2 regions of the Lactobacillus kefiranofaciens genome follow, and region 1 is predicted to be linked to the other one. Evidence: predicted binding sites of a transcription regulator. Region 1 holds the regulator's gene; the other holds the start of a gene.

Region 1 (8,030 bases):
TTTCTTCATGCTTAAGTCCCCTCGCTAAAATCTCGTTACTCTTATTGTCTCATCCAAATATGACAAACAGATTAATACAATTAACAATTAATTTGCATTTTCCTTACAAAAAAATCGCATGCAAAAATTGCATACGATCTTCTTTATTAACTAATTTAATTAATTTTCGCGTGAGTATGACTTAACATCAGCATCGATTTCCTTGATGAATTCATCAAGGCTCATTGAGTTTTCTTCCTCAGTACCATAAGGACGAACGTTTACGCCATTAGCCTTCATTTCATCGTCACCTAATACCAAAGTGTAAGGTACCTTTTGGGTTTGTGATTCACGAATCTTGTAGCCTAACTTTTCGTTACGGTTGTCAACCTCTGCTCTAAAGCCACGCTTAGCAAGTTCTTGACGAACTTTTTCAGCGTACTCGCCGTGAACTTCGTTGTTAACTGGAATGATTTCAGCTTGAACTGGGGCAAGCCAAGTTGGGAATGCACCCTTGTAGATTTCAGTAAGATAAGCAATGAATCTTTCCATAGTACCAACAATACCACGGTGAATCATAACTGGACGGTGTTCTTCACCATCTTGACCAACATAAGTCAAGCCAAATCTTTCTGGAAGCATGAAGTCAAGTTGGATAGTTGACATAGTTTCATCATTGCCCAAAGCAGTCTTAGTTTGAATATCAAGCTTAGGGCCGTAGAATGCTGCTTCGCCTTCAGCTTCAACGTAATCAAGGCCAAGGTCATCCATAGCACCCTTAAGCATCTTTTGACTTCTTTCCCACATTTCATCGTTAGCAAAGTACTTCTCAGTGTTCTTTGGATCACGGTATGAAAGTCTGAAGTAGTAATCAGTAATATCGAAGTCCTTGTAAACATCCATGATCAACTTCAAGATCTTAGCAAATTCATCTTGAACTTGGTCAAGAGCTACGAAGGTGTGCCCATCATTCAAAGTCATTTCACGTACACGTTGTAAGCCTGATAAAGCACCTGATTTTTCATATCTGTGCATCATACCAAGTTCAGCAACGCGAAGTGGAAGGTCACGGTATGAACGAATGTGGTGCTTGTAAATTTGAATATGTGATGGACAGTTCATTGGACGAAGTTCAAGCATTTCACCATCACCCATGTCCATTGGTGGGAACATGTCATCACGGTAGTGTGCCCAGTGACCAGAAGTCTTGTAGGCATCAAGGTTCATTAACACTGGAGTATAAACGTGTTGGTAACCGTCAGCAACTTCACGGTCGATGATGTAGCGTTCAACAACACGACGAATAGTAGCACCCTTTGGCATCCAGTAAGGAAGACCAGCACCAACCTTAGGATCAACGAAGAAGAGATCAAGGTCACGGCCGATAGTTCTGTGATCGCGTTCCTTAATTTCAGCACGACGCTTTAAATCATCTTTTAATGCTGCTTCCTTGAAGAATGCAGTACCAAAGATTCTTTGAAGCATTGGGTTTGATGACTTGCCTAACCAGTAAGCACCAGCAACTGATAACAGCTTGAAATGCTTAATCTTGCCAGTATTTGGCAAAAGAGCATTGAAGCCAAAGTCAACAAAGTCGCCTAACTTGTAAGCATCAACCTTATCGCCTTCAACCCTCTTTAAGAGTTCGCTCTTGTAAGGATCGTCCTTAATCATATCTGCAAGAACTGCTTTGTCCATTTCAACGTGTTCAATTGGTTGACCGCTCTTGATTAACTTCTCCATAGCCTTTTCAAGATTTGGCAATTCAGTAACCTTGATTTGGTCCTTCTTGTCAGTATCAACATAGAAGCCATCTTTGTCAGCAACATGTTGACCCAAGTGAAGTTCTGGGTATTCCTTCTTAGCTACGGCTTCAAGTGCGAATGCTGCAGTAGCTCTTAAGATGTCTAAGCCCTCTTCATCCTTATCAGTAAGAATAGCAACTTCAACATCATTGTTAATTTCATAATCAACTGGCTTAATTGCACCGTTTACCTTAGCACCAACAGCAGCTTTTCCAAGAGAAGTTGCAATTGATGAAGCTAATTCCTTAACTGAAACGGCTTTGTCAAAATCTTTCTTTGAGCCATCTGGTAGAGTAACTGAAAAACTCATATTTTTTACCTCCAAATAAAAAATCCCAGTGCTATTGCTAGCACCGGGACGTTAATTGCGTGGTTCCACCCAAAATTCAGGTTAGCGTACGTCTAACCTCTTATATGGATTAATAAAGGTATCCAGCCTAATAGAAATTCAACTTTGGGAATAAACGAGTCGGGAAGATGCTCTAATGAAAAGCTTCCAGAACTAGGCTTTTCTCTCTGAGGCGAACATCAACATGTCTCGTTTAATTAATTTCAATTATACGCAATGAAGACATCAATGCAAGACTTTTTATCAAATTAATGCAAAGAATTTCTACGATCAGGACCAGAGACCACCACTTCTGTTGCCAAAAAACGTACTCGCTGCATTAATCTTCTGGCCTTAACCGGATCAGTAGCATTACGCGTCTCTTCAAAGTGAGATTGCAAGGCTTCCATATCTAAATTAGACGAAAAGAAAGTAGGTAATACATTGTCCATTCTAGCTTGTAAAATAACGCCTAAAACATCGTCACGTGACCACTGACTAAGACTCTCTGCACCAATATCATCTAAAATAAGCAAATCGCACTCTGACAAACGTCGAATTTCTTCTTGCAAACTTGTTCGACTATTATCATCAAAATGACTAGCAAGCCCTGCTATAAAAGTAGGTACATGTAAGAAGATTACATTTTTATTCATGTTGGTAACTACATAATTAGCTAGTCCTGCTAAAAGATAGGTTTTACCAACGCCAAAGTCTCCTGATAAATAAAGTCCTTTGGCATGAGGATTATGCTTAAAATTTCTCAAAAAAGCATAAACTAAATTTAGTGCTGGCTTACGCTCATCACTAATATCAATTTTGCTCAGTTCAACATTTTGTAAACGAGCAGGCAGATCAATTAGCTGCAACCTTCTTCGAGCATCACGCTTACGATCAACCGCTATTTTGCTTCTGGTAGGCGTATAACGAATATCAATCACCTTACCATTTAGAAACAGTTGGGACACATAGCCCGCCATTATTTTGCTCGGATTCTTTTTTTGACTATAGAATTCGTAAATCGTTGAAATGCTATTTTTAACCATTGCCTTATCAATTTTATCCGCATTCTGAGTCAAAAAGGCTTGCACATCTGGATCTTTGATAGCCTCGTTAATTAAATCTTGCTCACTATCTAAGTTGCGTTGTTTGACAATTCTCTTAATCACCTTACCAATTGGCTCCATTATCTCACCTACTCTCTTTATTTATTATTCAAGTCTTTGAATAGATCCTTTAATTGCTCGGTTGAAAATTCTCCACTATTAGGATCAGCTTTCTTTTTACTCCAATCTGTACCTTTTTCAACGCGCTTAGTAGGTACCCATCTATTTTTCTTTTTACCCAAACTATTGTGACGTTTCTTTACATATTGCAGGGCCTGTACGCCAGTAGCTACACCATGCTGCAACCAATCATTAGCAATCTTATAAACCAATTTAGAACTAACTACAGAATCATAGGTTAAACAAGTATAAGTCAAAATATTAATCAAATCTTCTGGCAAGCCATATTGCGTATGCAAATTATTGATAATATATTTTTCATTAGTACTAGCGATTCCACCCTTTTCGGTTTTCAGCCGATACAAAAACTCAGCTGGTGAATTCTCTTGAGCTTTTTTCAGTAGCTTCTTGTCATTTGCATCTAAGCTTTCAATCGATGCTAATGCTTTCTCTTGACCTTCATTAAGCTGTTTTTGCACATTTTCTCTAGTCTTAGAACGTTTATAATTTTCAGCCAAGGTATTACTAATGTCACGCATATTTAATTTATACGAGCCATGCAAACAAGGCAAACTTTCATCTACGAATTCTTCTTCAGATAAGCCGTAAGTCTGCATTAAACTACGAATTTGATTTTGATTGATTTCAACTTCTTTGGCTGGAATCTGATAAACTTGATATTTATTTTTGATAAAGTCCCAATCTACATTATCATGATCATTAACTGTGGCTGTTTCTGCCTTTTTAATTTTATTCTCTTTAGCTGCCTCTACTACATCTCTTGATGGCGTAATTGCTTCATCTCCAGGCAGCCGAAAGACATCAATAAAATTAGCTGACACATCACGAGCATTTTTGATCGGCTTTTCTCGTAACTTGGCTGCTTCCGCAAAATTATGGCTCAACTGATGAAAAGTAGTTATGCCCACTTTCTCTTTTAATAAACTAGCCAACAACTGAGTAGCAAAAAATTTATCCGCACTCGGCACCTTAAATAATTTAAAAACTAAGATATTATTAAAAACATTATCGGATAAATATGTCTTAACTAATCCCACCGCTTCTAGCTTATGCAATGCTCGAAATAATTTTCTCAAGCTACAATCAAGCTGCTCCTGTAATGAATATATCCCCTTTGAATCAGAGATTATCCCATAGGGATCATAATCACTAATCAAAGTTTGATAAAGTGCAACCGCAACTGCACCCACCAACGGTTGATAAAGCTTGATCAAGATCTTTTCATCATCTGGATAAAGAGTAATCTTATTGGCCACGTAATAAAGATGTTTGGGATTAGATGTCTCAAACATTCCTAGTTACTCTTTCCCTTCTTGGCCATCATGTCTTCCATCGTCTTCATAAAACTAGACATATCTTTAAATTCACGATAGATAGAAGCAAAGCGAATGTAGGCCACATCATCTAGGTTAGCCAGATCATCCATTACGTATTGACCAATCTTCTTAGATGAAATCTCACTGACACCTTGTTTTCTAATTTTATTTTCAACCCGATCAACCAATTTCTCGAATTGTTCACTGCTGATTGGTCGTTTTTGACCGGCCGCCATGACTCCATGCAAAATTTTATTGCGATTGAACGGTTCACGCGTACCATCATTTTTTACAACTAGCAACGGTGCAGTTTCTACTCTTTCAAAAGTAGTAAAACGAAAACCACAATTTTCGCACTCTCTGCGTCGTCTGATTGCGCGATTTTCATCGCTTGGACGTGAATCAATAACGCGGGAGGCATTTTGATGACAATTTGGACATTCCATAGCTATCCCTCTTTTTTGATTTTAATTAATATTTGTTCTAATTTATTTTCTAGTTCTTTTATTGTACCAGTATTTGCAATAACAAAATCAGCCATTTGCGCTTTTTTCTTAAGCGGTATCTGACTATTGATGCGAGCCTTTGCCTCTTCATCAGTCAATTGATTGCGCTCTTTCAACCGTTTAAGCTGCAATTCAAAAGGCAAAGTAATTACTAAAACACCATTAGCAATATTCTTTTTATCCATTCCTGACTCAAAATAAACCGGTGCATCTAAAATAATTAGACTACTATTTTGATATTCTTTTATCTTTTGAATAGTTTTAGCGAAAATTAACGGATGAGTCAACTGGTTTAACTTTGCTAAGGCATTTTTATCATTAAAAACCAATTGCCCTAATTTCTTACGGTTAATCGTTTGATTAGGATTTAAATATTCCTTGCCAAAATTATTTTTGACTGCCTGCCAGGAAGCCTGATCTGGCTTCATTAACTCATGTGCAATCTGATCGCAGTCAATTACCGGGATCTTTTTCTTTTTAAAAAAATTGTCCGCTGTACTCTTGCCGGTAGCAATTCCACCGGTTAATGCTAAAACATAACTCATTGATACATCACCTGACACTTGGGGCAAAAAGTAGTACCTCTGCCTGAAACCTTAATTTTTTCTAGCGTCGTGCCGCACTTAGAACAAGCTTCGCCAGCATGACCGTAAACCTTAAGCATTTTTTGATAGCCGCCGGTTTGACCATTGGCATCCAGATAAGTATGCACCGTTGTGCCGCGTTCTTTAGTAGCAATGGTAATTGTTTCGTTAATGTTGCGACGCAACTCCTTCACTTTATCAGCCGGGATCTTATTGGCGCTGCTTAAGGGATGGATCCCGCTTTGCCACAAGGTTTCATCAACATAGATATTGCCCAGGCCCGCAACGGTCTTTTGATCAAGCAAAGTATTTTTGATGTTTTTCTTCTTGCGCTTTAAACTAGCAATAAAATATTGGTCGCTAAATTCCGGACTATTAGGCTCGGGGCCCAGTTTGCCGATTGCCGTCGCTTGTTTTTCAGTACCAGTTAAAATCAGCTGCATGCGGCCGAACTTTCGCACGTCGTTATAGCGCAAAGCTGTACCATCATTAAAAATAAATTCCACATGATCATGCTTATCCTTAGGCGCATTTGGCGTGGTCAAATGATATTTGCCTTCCATGCGTAAATGCGAAACGATCGTTAAATTATCGCTCAAACGAATAAGCAAATACTTGGCATAGCGGTCAATATCAATAATTTCTTTACCAGGAAGCTCCGTTAAAAAATGTTCATGATCCGTCGCCACAATCTTGGGATACCACAGAATTACTTTTTCAATTGTTTTTCCTTTGACTAAAGGAATTAAAGTTCGCCGTACGGTTTCTACTTCAGGCATTTCAGGCATTCTATCACCTACTTTGCATCATACCAATTGTGTCCCCAGCCAGAATCAGCAATCAGTGGCACATCAAGTTTAACTGCTGATTGCATAACTTCAGGGACAATCTTTTTAATCGTTTCTAGTTCATCCTTTGGCACATCGAAAATCAATTCATCGTGCACCTGTACTACCATCTTGGTCTTCAGATGAAGTTCATCCAGCTTCTTTTGCATATTGATCATCGCAATCTTGATGATATCGGCCGCTGAACCCTGAATTGGCGAGTTAATCGCGGTTCTCTCGGCAAAAGCACGGACAGTGTATTTCTTAGCATGAATATCGGGCAAATATCTGCGCCGGTGCATGATCGTTTCAGCATAGCCCTTGTCGCGTGCCTCTTGCACAGCCTTATCCATATAGTCCTTAATTTGCGGATACTGTTCAAAGTAATTGTTAATAAATTCTTTGGCTTGCTTTCTAGAGATACCTAAATTTTTAGACAAACCATAATCAGAAATACCATAAACAATTCCGAAGTTAACGGCCTTAGCATGTCGCCGCATTAATGGAGTTACTTCGTCTGGTGAATCCAAGTGGAAAATCTTCATCGCCGTGTGCGAGTGAATATCATAGCCGGTCTTGAAGGCCTCTTGCATATGAGCATCCCCAGAAACATGAGCCAATACACGAAGTTCAACCTGTGAATAGTCACAAGAGAAAATATAACCATCAGGGTCGGTTGGCACAAAGGCCTTTCTGATTTGCTTACCTTCCTCAGTACGCGTTGGAATATTTTGCAAGTTAGGATCAACACTAGATAAACGTCCGGTTGCCGTTAAAGTCTGCAAGTAACGCGTATGTACGCGACCATCAGGTTGGATGACATCAAGCAAACCTTTAACATAGGTTGACTGAATTTTGGCAATCTGACGATAATCCAAAATCTCACTGACAATTGGACTTTGCGTCTTCAATTGATCAAGCACCTCAACCGAAGTTGAGTAACCTGTTTTGGTTTTCTTTAAAACTGGCAAGTTTAATTTTTCAAACAAGATATGGCCTAATTGCTTAGGTGAATTCAAATTAAAACGTTCCCCAGCTTGCTGGTAAATCTTGTCTTCCAGTTCTTTTAACTTAACGGCAAACTCATTCTGCAACTGAATCAAGGTGCTGGCCTCCACCTTCATGCCATTCATTTCCATTTTAGCTAAAACGCGAGCCGTTGGAATCTCAATTGTATCAAACAAGTCATCTTGTTCATGTTCCTTCAACTTCTGCAATAGCGGTTCTTTTAATTTGGCGATGACATTTACTTTGGAAGCCAAGTGGTTGAATAAGTCATCGTCTTCATCTGGAACATGTTCACTCTTGCCTTTACCATAAACTTCGATATCGGTTTTAACAGAGTAATCACCATATAAATGCGCAATTTCGCCTAAATCATTGGAGTTGTTTTCATTATTAACCAAGTATGAAGCTAAAAGCATATCGTAGTCCAAAC
Region 2 (8,030 bases), 370 kb from region 1:
AATTGCATCCTTGACCCGCTCTGGATCAACCGGGGTCGCGTCTACCGCCTTTTGCGCATCCCTAATATAACTGCGGATCTCGTCATCAACGCCCCACATCACTTGTGGCGGTGCGGTAATACCATACTTCGTCATCAGAGGAAACAGCGATACTTCCTTACGCGCATAATGCTTATCAATAGTCGCTAAGTCATTCAAAGCTTGCTTAAGCTTGTCTAACGTTTTCGCCTTACCAGTTTTCGTCCACTTTTTCAGATTAGGCAATAAAAAATCATTAACTAAAGATTTAATTACCACGTTTTCCTGCTTAAAAGTGCTAACCGGATGACCTGGCATAGTAAAATCGGGATTCTCAGCTTGTGGCTTAATGCTGCCCTTGAAGACATCAGCATGAACATTACACAAATATTGAATTTGCCGTGGATCTAGGCCTTGCTTGATTAATTCTCGCTCTGCTGCCGTAATTTCCGCGACATCTACCTGATCGAACTCCGCCTTAAACATCTTCTTGGCAGTCGCAAAATCGCCGCCTTGTTGAATATAGTGTAAAACCTTTAATAATGCTGCCTGTCGCTCTTTACTTAAATCCGTCATTACTCAATCACCTTGTAGCCTTTTGCTTCAAATGCCTTTTTAATCTTATCTAAATCGATCTTCATTGCCTGTGCTCCCAGCGGAATGGTCATTACCCGACCGACCGTCTTGAGCAGGCCCGGAATCTTAATGCGGGTAAAGCCACAATCATACATAATTTGCACAAAGTCTGGATATTCATCCGCCAATTTTTTAATCGGTACAGAAAAATCGATAATCTTCTGCTTCTCCTCAGTCTGCTCAATTTCTGCTTTCTCACCAGCATTATCTAGCATTTCCAACTGCTTTTTAGCTGCATGCGACATCCGCTCCGGTGACCAAACCGGGTACCAGACCAGTTGAACTTGGCATTGATCAATACCATCAACCGATAATACTGCTTTTTCAATATTTTTTTGCAAATAATCCGACAACGGACAGCCACTGATTGTGAGCGTCATTTTTACCGTTGCCTGATGACCTTCAATGTCGATGCCATAGATCAAGCCCAGGTTAACAACATCAACTTGCAATTCTGGGTCAATGACTTGAGTTAACGCCGTCATGATTTGATCAACTTGCTTAATGTTTTCTTCTTTCATTTTCCTTACCCCAAATAAAAAGTCCGGGAAAACTTCCCAGACCTTATTTTACTTTATTTCTGTAATTTATCCCAAATAACGACCTTGTGTGCTTCAAGCGACTTTGGCACATCAATGATTCGTTGGTTGCTGGAGCCTCTGAACTGCAAGGTTAAGTCCTTCAGATCATTCATAAAACGACCATCAACCAAGATATCAATCTTAGACAGCATCTCTCTTTTATCTGGCGTCTCTTTTTGCAATTCATCCCAGGTATAGCCTGACCAAGACCAGATATCCTTAGTATGACCAAACTCCTTGCGAATCCGGTTAATTAATTTTAAGCAAACCCACGTGTTCAGAAAAGGTTCGCCACCAAGCAAGGTCAATCCTTGTACATATGACTGCGACAGATCTTTGATAATGCGGTCCTCTAGCTCCCGCGTATACGGAAAGCCATAATTGAAATTCTGTGCCGCTAAGTTGTAGCATCCCGGGCAGTCAAATAAACAACCGGAGACGTACAGACTGCACCGCACGCCTTCACCATCAACAAAGTTAAATGGCTTATAATCCGCAATTTTATGCTTAGAATAATCTTCCGTCTTCCATTCTTGTGGCTGTGGATTTTTCGGCTTGCGATGCATTCTTTTCAATTCACGCTGATGGTCCAATTGCGGCTTATATTGGTCAGGATCGACAAACATCGTGTCCCCACCCATATTCACCTTGATTAAGTTGCTGCGAACATCAGGCCCTTCTTGCGTGTTTTTATCTTTTTCTGGCATTAATATTCACCATTCTTAACTTCTTCTTCAGTCGCTAAGCTATCTTCTAAGCCAAAGTCCATATGCTTAACGCGGTGCACGATTTCCTCATGCCGACCATGAACCATCGGCCGCTTCAATGGGTTGCCTAAGTAGCCACAAGTTCTTTTAACACAATCACAGGTAGCTGGATCGTGGTTGCCACACTTAGGACATTCAAAGCCTTTAGCAGTGGATTTAAACTCACCAGCAAAACCACATTTGTAGCACTTATCGATTGGCGTGTTAGTACCCAGGTACCCTACCTTATCGTAAGCCCAGTCCCAGACAGCTTCTAAGGCAGCTGGATTTTGTTTCAAGTTAGGGTATTCGCAGTAATGGATAAAGCCACCAGCGGCGTAATAAGGATATGGTGCTTCGAAAGTTAACTTCTCAAACGGAGTTGGGTGCTTTCTAACATCGTAGTGGAAGGAATTAGTGTAGTATTCCTTATCCGTAATGTCCTTCACCTTGCCAAATTTAGCAGTATCCAATCGGCAAAAGCGGTCAGTTAAGCTTTCGCTTGGCGTTGAGTATAAGCTGTAGTGCCAGTGATATGGGTCTTCCTTTTCCCACTTGGCACACAAGTCATGCATGCGCTTGACGATCTCGATAGTGAAGTCATGGGCCTCTTCATTATGTTCCCAATCTGGGCCGTAAAAGACGGTACCGACTTCGTAAAGACCGATATAGCCCAAAGAAATGGTTGCCCGGCCATTCTTGAACAATTCGTTAACGTCATCGCCAGGCTTTAAGCGTTTGCCAAAAACGCCATATTGATACATGATTGGCGCATTCTCCGGCTTAGCTTGAATTGCACGACGTCCCTTGAAGGCCAAAGCTTGGTGACAAGTCCGCATTCTGGTGTTAAAAATCTCCCAGAAGAGCTTTTTATCGCCGTGACTTTCCATGGCAATTCTTGGCAAGTTGACGGTAACTACACCCAAGTTCATTCTGCCTGAGTTAACTTCCTTGCCATTTTCATCCTTCCAGCCTTGCAAGAATGACCGACAACCCATTGGCGCCTTGAAGGAACCGGTGATTTTCTTGATCGTGTCGTACATCAAGACATCAGGGTACATTCTCTTAGTCGAACATTGGATGGCCAACTGCTTAACATCATAATTTGGGTCACCGGGATGCAAGTTCAAACCCTTTTTAATAGTGAACACTAACTTAGGGAAAATAGCGGTTCTGCGCTCTCTACCTAAACCCTTGATTCGGATGCGCAAGATGTCTTTTTGAATTTCCTTTTCAATCCAAGAAGTACCTAGACCAAAGCCTAAAGTAGTAAATGGCGTCTGACCTTGGCTAGAGAACATGGTGTTAATCTCATATTCTAAGCCCTGCATGGCATCGTAGATATCTTTCTTGGTTTGCTGCTTGGCATATTCATCGAGTTTTTCCGGATCAGAGATAAACTCCTTAGCATCCTTAAGGTGCTTGTGGTAATTCTTTTCCGCAAAAGGTGCTAATACTTCATCAGCTCGGTCGAATGAACAACCGCCGTATTGACTAGAGGCCACGTTGGTAATGATTTGCGTTACCTGGTGGGTAGCCACATTGATGGAATTAGGGCTAGTCATGTAGGCATTGCCGATCTTAAAGCCATTAGTCAGCATATCCTTGAAGTCAATCAAGCAGCAGTTAGTCATTGGTGAAAGCGGCGTATAATCCAAATCATGCCAATGAATATCACCGCGCAAATGTGCCTTAGCAATATGTTGCGGCATCATAGTTAAACCGACTGTTTTACCAACGGCACCGGCAGTTAAATCACGCTGAGTACTGAAGACCTCGCTATCTTTATTGGCGTTTTCATTAACAATCGTTGGGTCGCCGTTAACCATCCGTTCCAAACGATTGCGCGTATCGGTTTGCTTAATCCATTCTTGTTCGTCATGCTTACGATAAGCTACATAAGCCTTAGCTTCATCGAGGTAGCCTAATTCATTAAGGCTATCCTTAAAAGCAGCCGCAACATCTTGTGCCTTAACTGCATCTTGCGTCTCTAATTTCGCAGCGATTTTCTCGAGCACAGCTAATGCGGCATCATCTAGATCCAAGTTATGCAGCACCATCTTTAATTTAAAAATTTCAAACGGATACTTTGCCCCATCGCGTTTAACGAAAGTGGTAGGCAAGTTTAATTCATTCTCTTTTTGTTGGTTAAATTCTTGTTTAAGCATATTCATCACTCCAAAATGTCGTAGTTCCATAATATCATAAACACAACATCTTGTATTCTATTCAAATATAGCCCGGTACATCTTGTATCAAGCAAAAGACTGATACATTAACCAACAGCGCAAAAAATTTTTTTAAAGAAAAAAGATTAAGCTTTTTTGCGGCTTAATCTTTAATTCAAAATCAATATTTTTACTAAGCTTTAGCTTGGCCTTTTTCAATAATCATCCGGATAATATTCAAAATAAACATCCAGCATAAGTTGTAAAGCCAAACTTCACCAATCATCCCTAATGAAATCTTAGGTACTAACCAGCCAAAGTAGCAGGCACATGCAGCAAAGACTTGCGTAATCACAATTGCCCAGAACAAAGCTTTAGCTGGATATTGCTTTTGGAAGAACCAACGAGTCTGTCTAGTAACAAACAACAATAGGTGTCCACCGGCAACTAATTGCAAGAACATAATTGTTTGTAATTGGGCTGGATCACTAACTGCGAACCAACTAATCATGCCTGGGTTTTTAGCTGACATAAAACCAACAATCAGCAAAATCATTGATTGAATGACCGCAAAGACACCTAAAATTGATGAAGTAGTTAAGATCTTCTTCATCTGCCACCTAATCGGCTTATCGCTGATATGCGTATTATCATAAGCAATCGTCATAATTGGCAAGTCATCAAGCAGTGACATAATCACAATCATAATCGCTGTTAATGGCTGGAAGTTAAGGAAGATAGAAGACAAAACTACTAAGAACATGATATTCATCGTCAAAGCAACACGATAAATAGTATAACTAGTAATTCTGGCCAAAATCTTTCTGGCTTCCGTAATTGCAGTTTGAATAACTGACAAACCTGGTGAAGTCAAAATTAAGGCAGCAGCACTTCTGGCTGCATCAGTAGCTCCGGCAACAGCAGTACCACAATCGGCTTGCTTCAAAGCAGGAGCTCGTTAACCCCATCACCAGTCATGGCCACAATATGACCTTGTTTTTGCAAAGTCTTAACAATGGCATATTTATGTTCTGGAAAGACTCTGGCAAAACCATCCGCGTCAGCAATCAACTTAGCCAAATCATCAGGTACATTATCAGGATCTAGATCCTTCGGGAAGACTTTAGATGCATTATAAATCTTAGTCCCCATTCCTAATTTATTAGCAGTTTCAATCGCAATCGCGGTATCATCACCAGTAATCATCTTGACGCGAATACCTTCACGTTTGCATTCATCAATAGTTTTCTTAGAATCATCCCGTGGTGGGTCAAACATTGAGAGCACGCCCAAAACGGTCCAGGTTTTTCCTTCATCTTTACTTTGGGCAACGCCTAATGCACGATAGCCCCGTTTAGCTAATTGATCAGTAATATCATTAACCTTATTTGCGACAGCACTATCGTCACTCATTTGACCAATAACTTGAGGCGCACCCTTCACTACCCAAAGTTTTTCATTGCTTGTTTGATTGTGTAAATGAGCTTCGATCTTTTTAGAAACTGGGTTAAACGGGATAAATTTATCTAAGACCCAATCTTTTAACTTGCTTTGATCCTTCAATGCGGCAATAACTGCATTATCAATTGGATCGTTATCTTCTTTTCTAGAAGCTAAGGCACCAATAAAGATCACATCTTGTGCATCTTTTGCATTAATTAATGATGTCTCACCTAGTGTCAATTGATTTTTAGTTAAAGTCCCCGTCTTATCGCTACAGAGGATATCAACCCCAGCCATCTCTTCAATTGAAGATAGCTTTGAGACAATCGCCTTTTTCTTTGAAAGGTTTAAGGCTCCCAAAGCCAAGGTAATTGAAAAGACTGTCGGCATCGCTACTGGAATTGAAGCCACCAGCAACACAAGAACGAATTGCAAAATATTCAGGGCAGTAGTTACGCCCAGAGTATGAGCTACATAGTCATTGTAGACTCTAAAGGCAACCATAATCAGGGCCAAAATAACTGCCACGATAATTTAGTATAGTCTAGATCTTGTCTCTTTTTGAGAAGTCCGCTTGTACCAAGGGGTTCAGGCGATTTTAATGGCTCTCGCTTAATATAAACGTCTTTTGCTGTTACTTCCAAATCTGCCAAATATAATCTATTTGGTTCGTTTTTGCCTGATCCAAGAAGCGGCTAGAGTTTCATCGCTATCAGGTCTGCGAGGATATTATTAATTTAAGCAAAACGTGCAGAAAGAGAGTACAGGCCAAAGAGTTTGTTTCTTTAAGCCGCTTGGATGCTTTACAAGAAATTAAAGCTTATTTAGCCAATACCTATGACTTAAGCAATACTTTAATCATCAGTAATGCCGATGGTGGTGCTGGCTATGCCAAGAAAGACTTTGATGAAATAGTTGGCTATTGCCGGCAGCACGAACACTTCTTGGATGTCTTTCACTTGAATAAAAAGATCAAGGACCGTTTAGGCTTTATGCCGGCTATGCCAAGCAAATTGATCAGTGCAGTTGAGTTTAAATATGACCGTCACTTAACTGATGTGATTTTAGACACGATTGAAAGCAATCTGGTTGATGAGCTGAATACGCCAGAAAATCATGAAAACCTAAAGCGGCTGCGCAGCTATCTTCATCGTCGCTGGGTTGATATTAAGCCATTCAAAATGCGTCATTTGTCCGTAATTAAGGCAATTGGCTGCTGTGAGAGCAATCACCGTAAATATACTTATCGCGTCAAAGGGCAAGGAAAATACTGGTCAGAAGATGGTGCCGAAGGAATTCTGCGTGTGCTGACTTGCATTAAAAACAAAGAGCTGGAATACTGGCTTAGCAGTGAGTTTGCAGGTGGACAGCTGAACATTGATGATCCAAAAGACCTGAAAGGAGCGGTTCGTGCCAGCCTAAGAAAGACGCATGAAGCTCATCTGGGCATTCATATCACGGCGCCATTGAAAGCTTAACAGCAGGACATAGCTATTTAAACGATTTTAGCAGAAAAATAAATCAAATAAATATTTAAGAAATTAAGGTCAGACTAATGGTTAATAGCCTACCGCAAAAATATTGACACTTACGGTTTCAACATAACAGTTGACAAATATTAAAAAGTCGACTACTATTATCATTAGATTTTAATGCTAATCCGATTAGGGAAAAGCTCTGAAGAGAAGAGTAACTGATTTAACAAGATTCAAAGAGAATCCGGTTGGTGAAAAAGGATATCTTAACAATCAGCGAATATGAACTCTGAATAGTGCAATTAAGTTAACGCTTGGTTGTCGGCTGTGACCGTTAACTCACAGGGTATCAATTATGAGAATTTGGAATAATTGGCACTTTCAGAGGTATTGCTTGCGAGAGTAATATGAATTCAGGGTGGTACAGCGAAGCATTCGCCCCTCCGTCAGATTATTTCTGATATGTGGGGACGAATTTGCTGAACCGCTCTAAGGGATTTTATTATTCAGCAGTGACTGTTAAGATAGTAACTGTAATTAATAAATTTTAAGGAGATATGATATCTTATGGCAAAAGTTGAAAGTTTTATATTAGATCACACAAAGGTAAAGGCACCTTACGTTCGTCTCATCACTGAAGAAACTGGAAAAAAGGGCGACGTCATTTCTAATTACGACTTACGACTTGTTCAACCAAACACCAATGCCATTCCTACTGCAGGGTTGCATACGATTGAACATCTCTTAGCCGGATTACTTAGAGATCGCCTTGACGGGGTTATCGATTGCTCACCATTTGGCTGCCGAACCGGTTTTCATTTAATTACTTGGGGTGAACACAGCACCACTGAAGTCGCAAAGGCTTTGAAGGGGTCACTCGACGCAATTGCCAACGACATCGAATGGAAAGACGTTCAAGGGACTGACAAGTATAGTTGCGGTAATTACCGTGATCATTCATTG

Evidence for each region. The regulator NrdR, encoded in region 1, represses ribonucleotide reductase genes. The targets are predictions, from matches to a motif close to ACACNATATATNGTGT.
Region 2: a site for NrdR is predicted at 4,190-4,205, ahead of nrdD (anaerobic ribonucleoside-triphosphate reductase). Genes of this name have one in related genera too.

The regions. Positions count from the first base shown of each region.
Region 1 covers NZ_CP061341.1:571,641-579,670, reverse strand. The annotation lists gene ICI50_RS03045 (hypothetical protein) at 1-9, opposite strand, end outside; gene thrS (threonine--tRNA ligase) at 160-2,094, opposite strand; gene dnaI (primosomal protein DnaI) at 2,382-3,299, opposite strand; gene ICI50_RS03030 (replication initiation and membrane attachment family protein) at 3,317-4,651, opposite strand; gene nrdR (transcriptional regulator NrdR) at 4,654-5,121, opposite strand; gene coaE (dephospho-CoA kinase) at 5,124-5,726, opposite strand; gene mutM (bifunctional DNA-formamidopyrimidine glycosylase/DNA-(apurinic or apyrimidinic site) lyase) at 5,723-6,553, opposite strand; gene polA (DNA polymerase I) at 6,562-8,030, opposite strand, start outside.
Region 2 covers NZ_CP061341.1:202,405-210,434, reverse strand. The annotation lists gene ICI50_RS01045 (DUF438 domain-containing protein) at 1-594, opposite strand, end outside; gene ICI50_RS01040 (iron-sulfur cluster assembly protein) at 594-1,175, opposite strand; gene nrdG (anaerobic ribonucleoside-triphosphate reductase activating protein) at 1,229-1,942, opposite strand; gene nrdD (anaerobic ribonucleoside-triphosphate reductase) at 1,942-4,149, opposite strand; gene ICI50_RS10710 (HAD family hydrolase) at 4,343-5,095, opposite strand; gene ICI50_RS10705 (HAD-IC family P-type ATPase) at 5,092-6,108, opposite strand; partial or broken gene ICI50_RS01020 (ISLre2 family transposase) at 6,276-7,129, shown strand; gene ICI50_RS01015 (S-ribosylhomocysteine lyase) at 7,635-8,030, shown strand, end outside.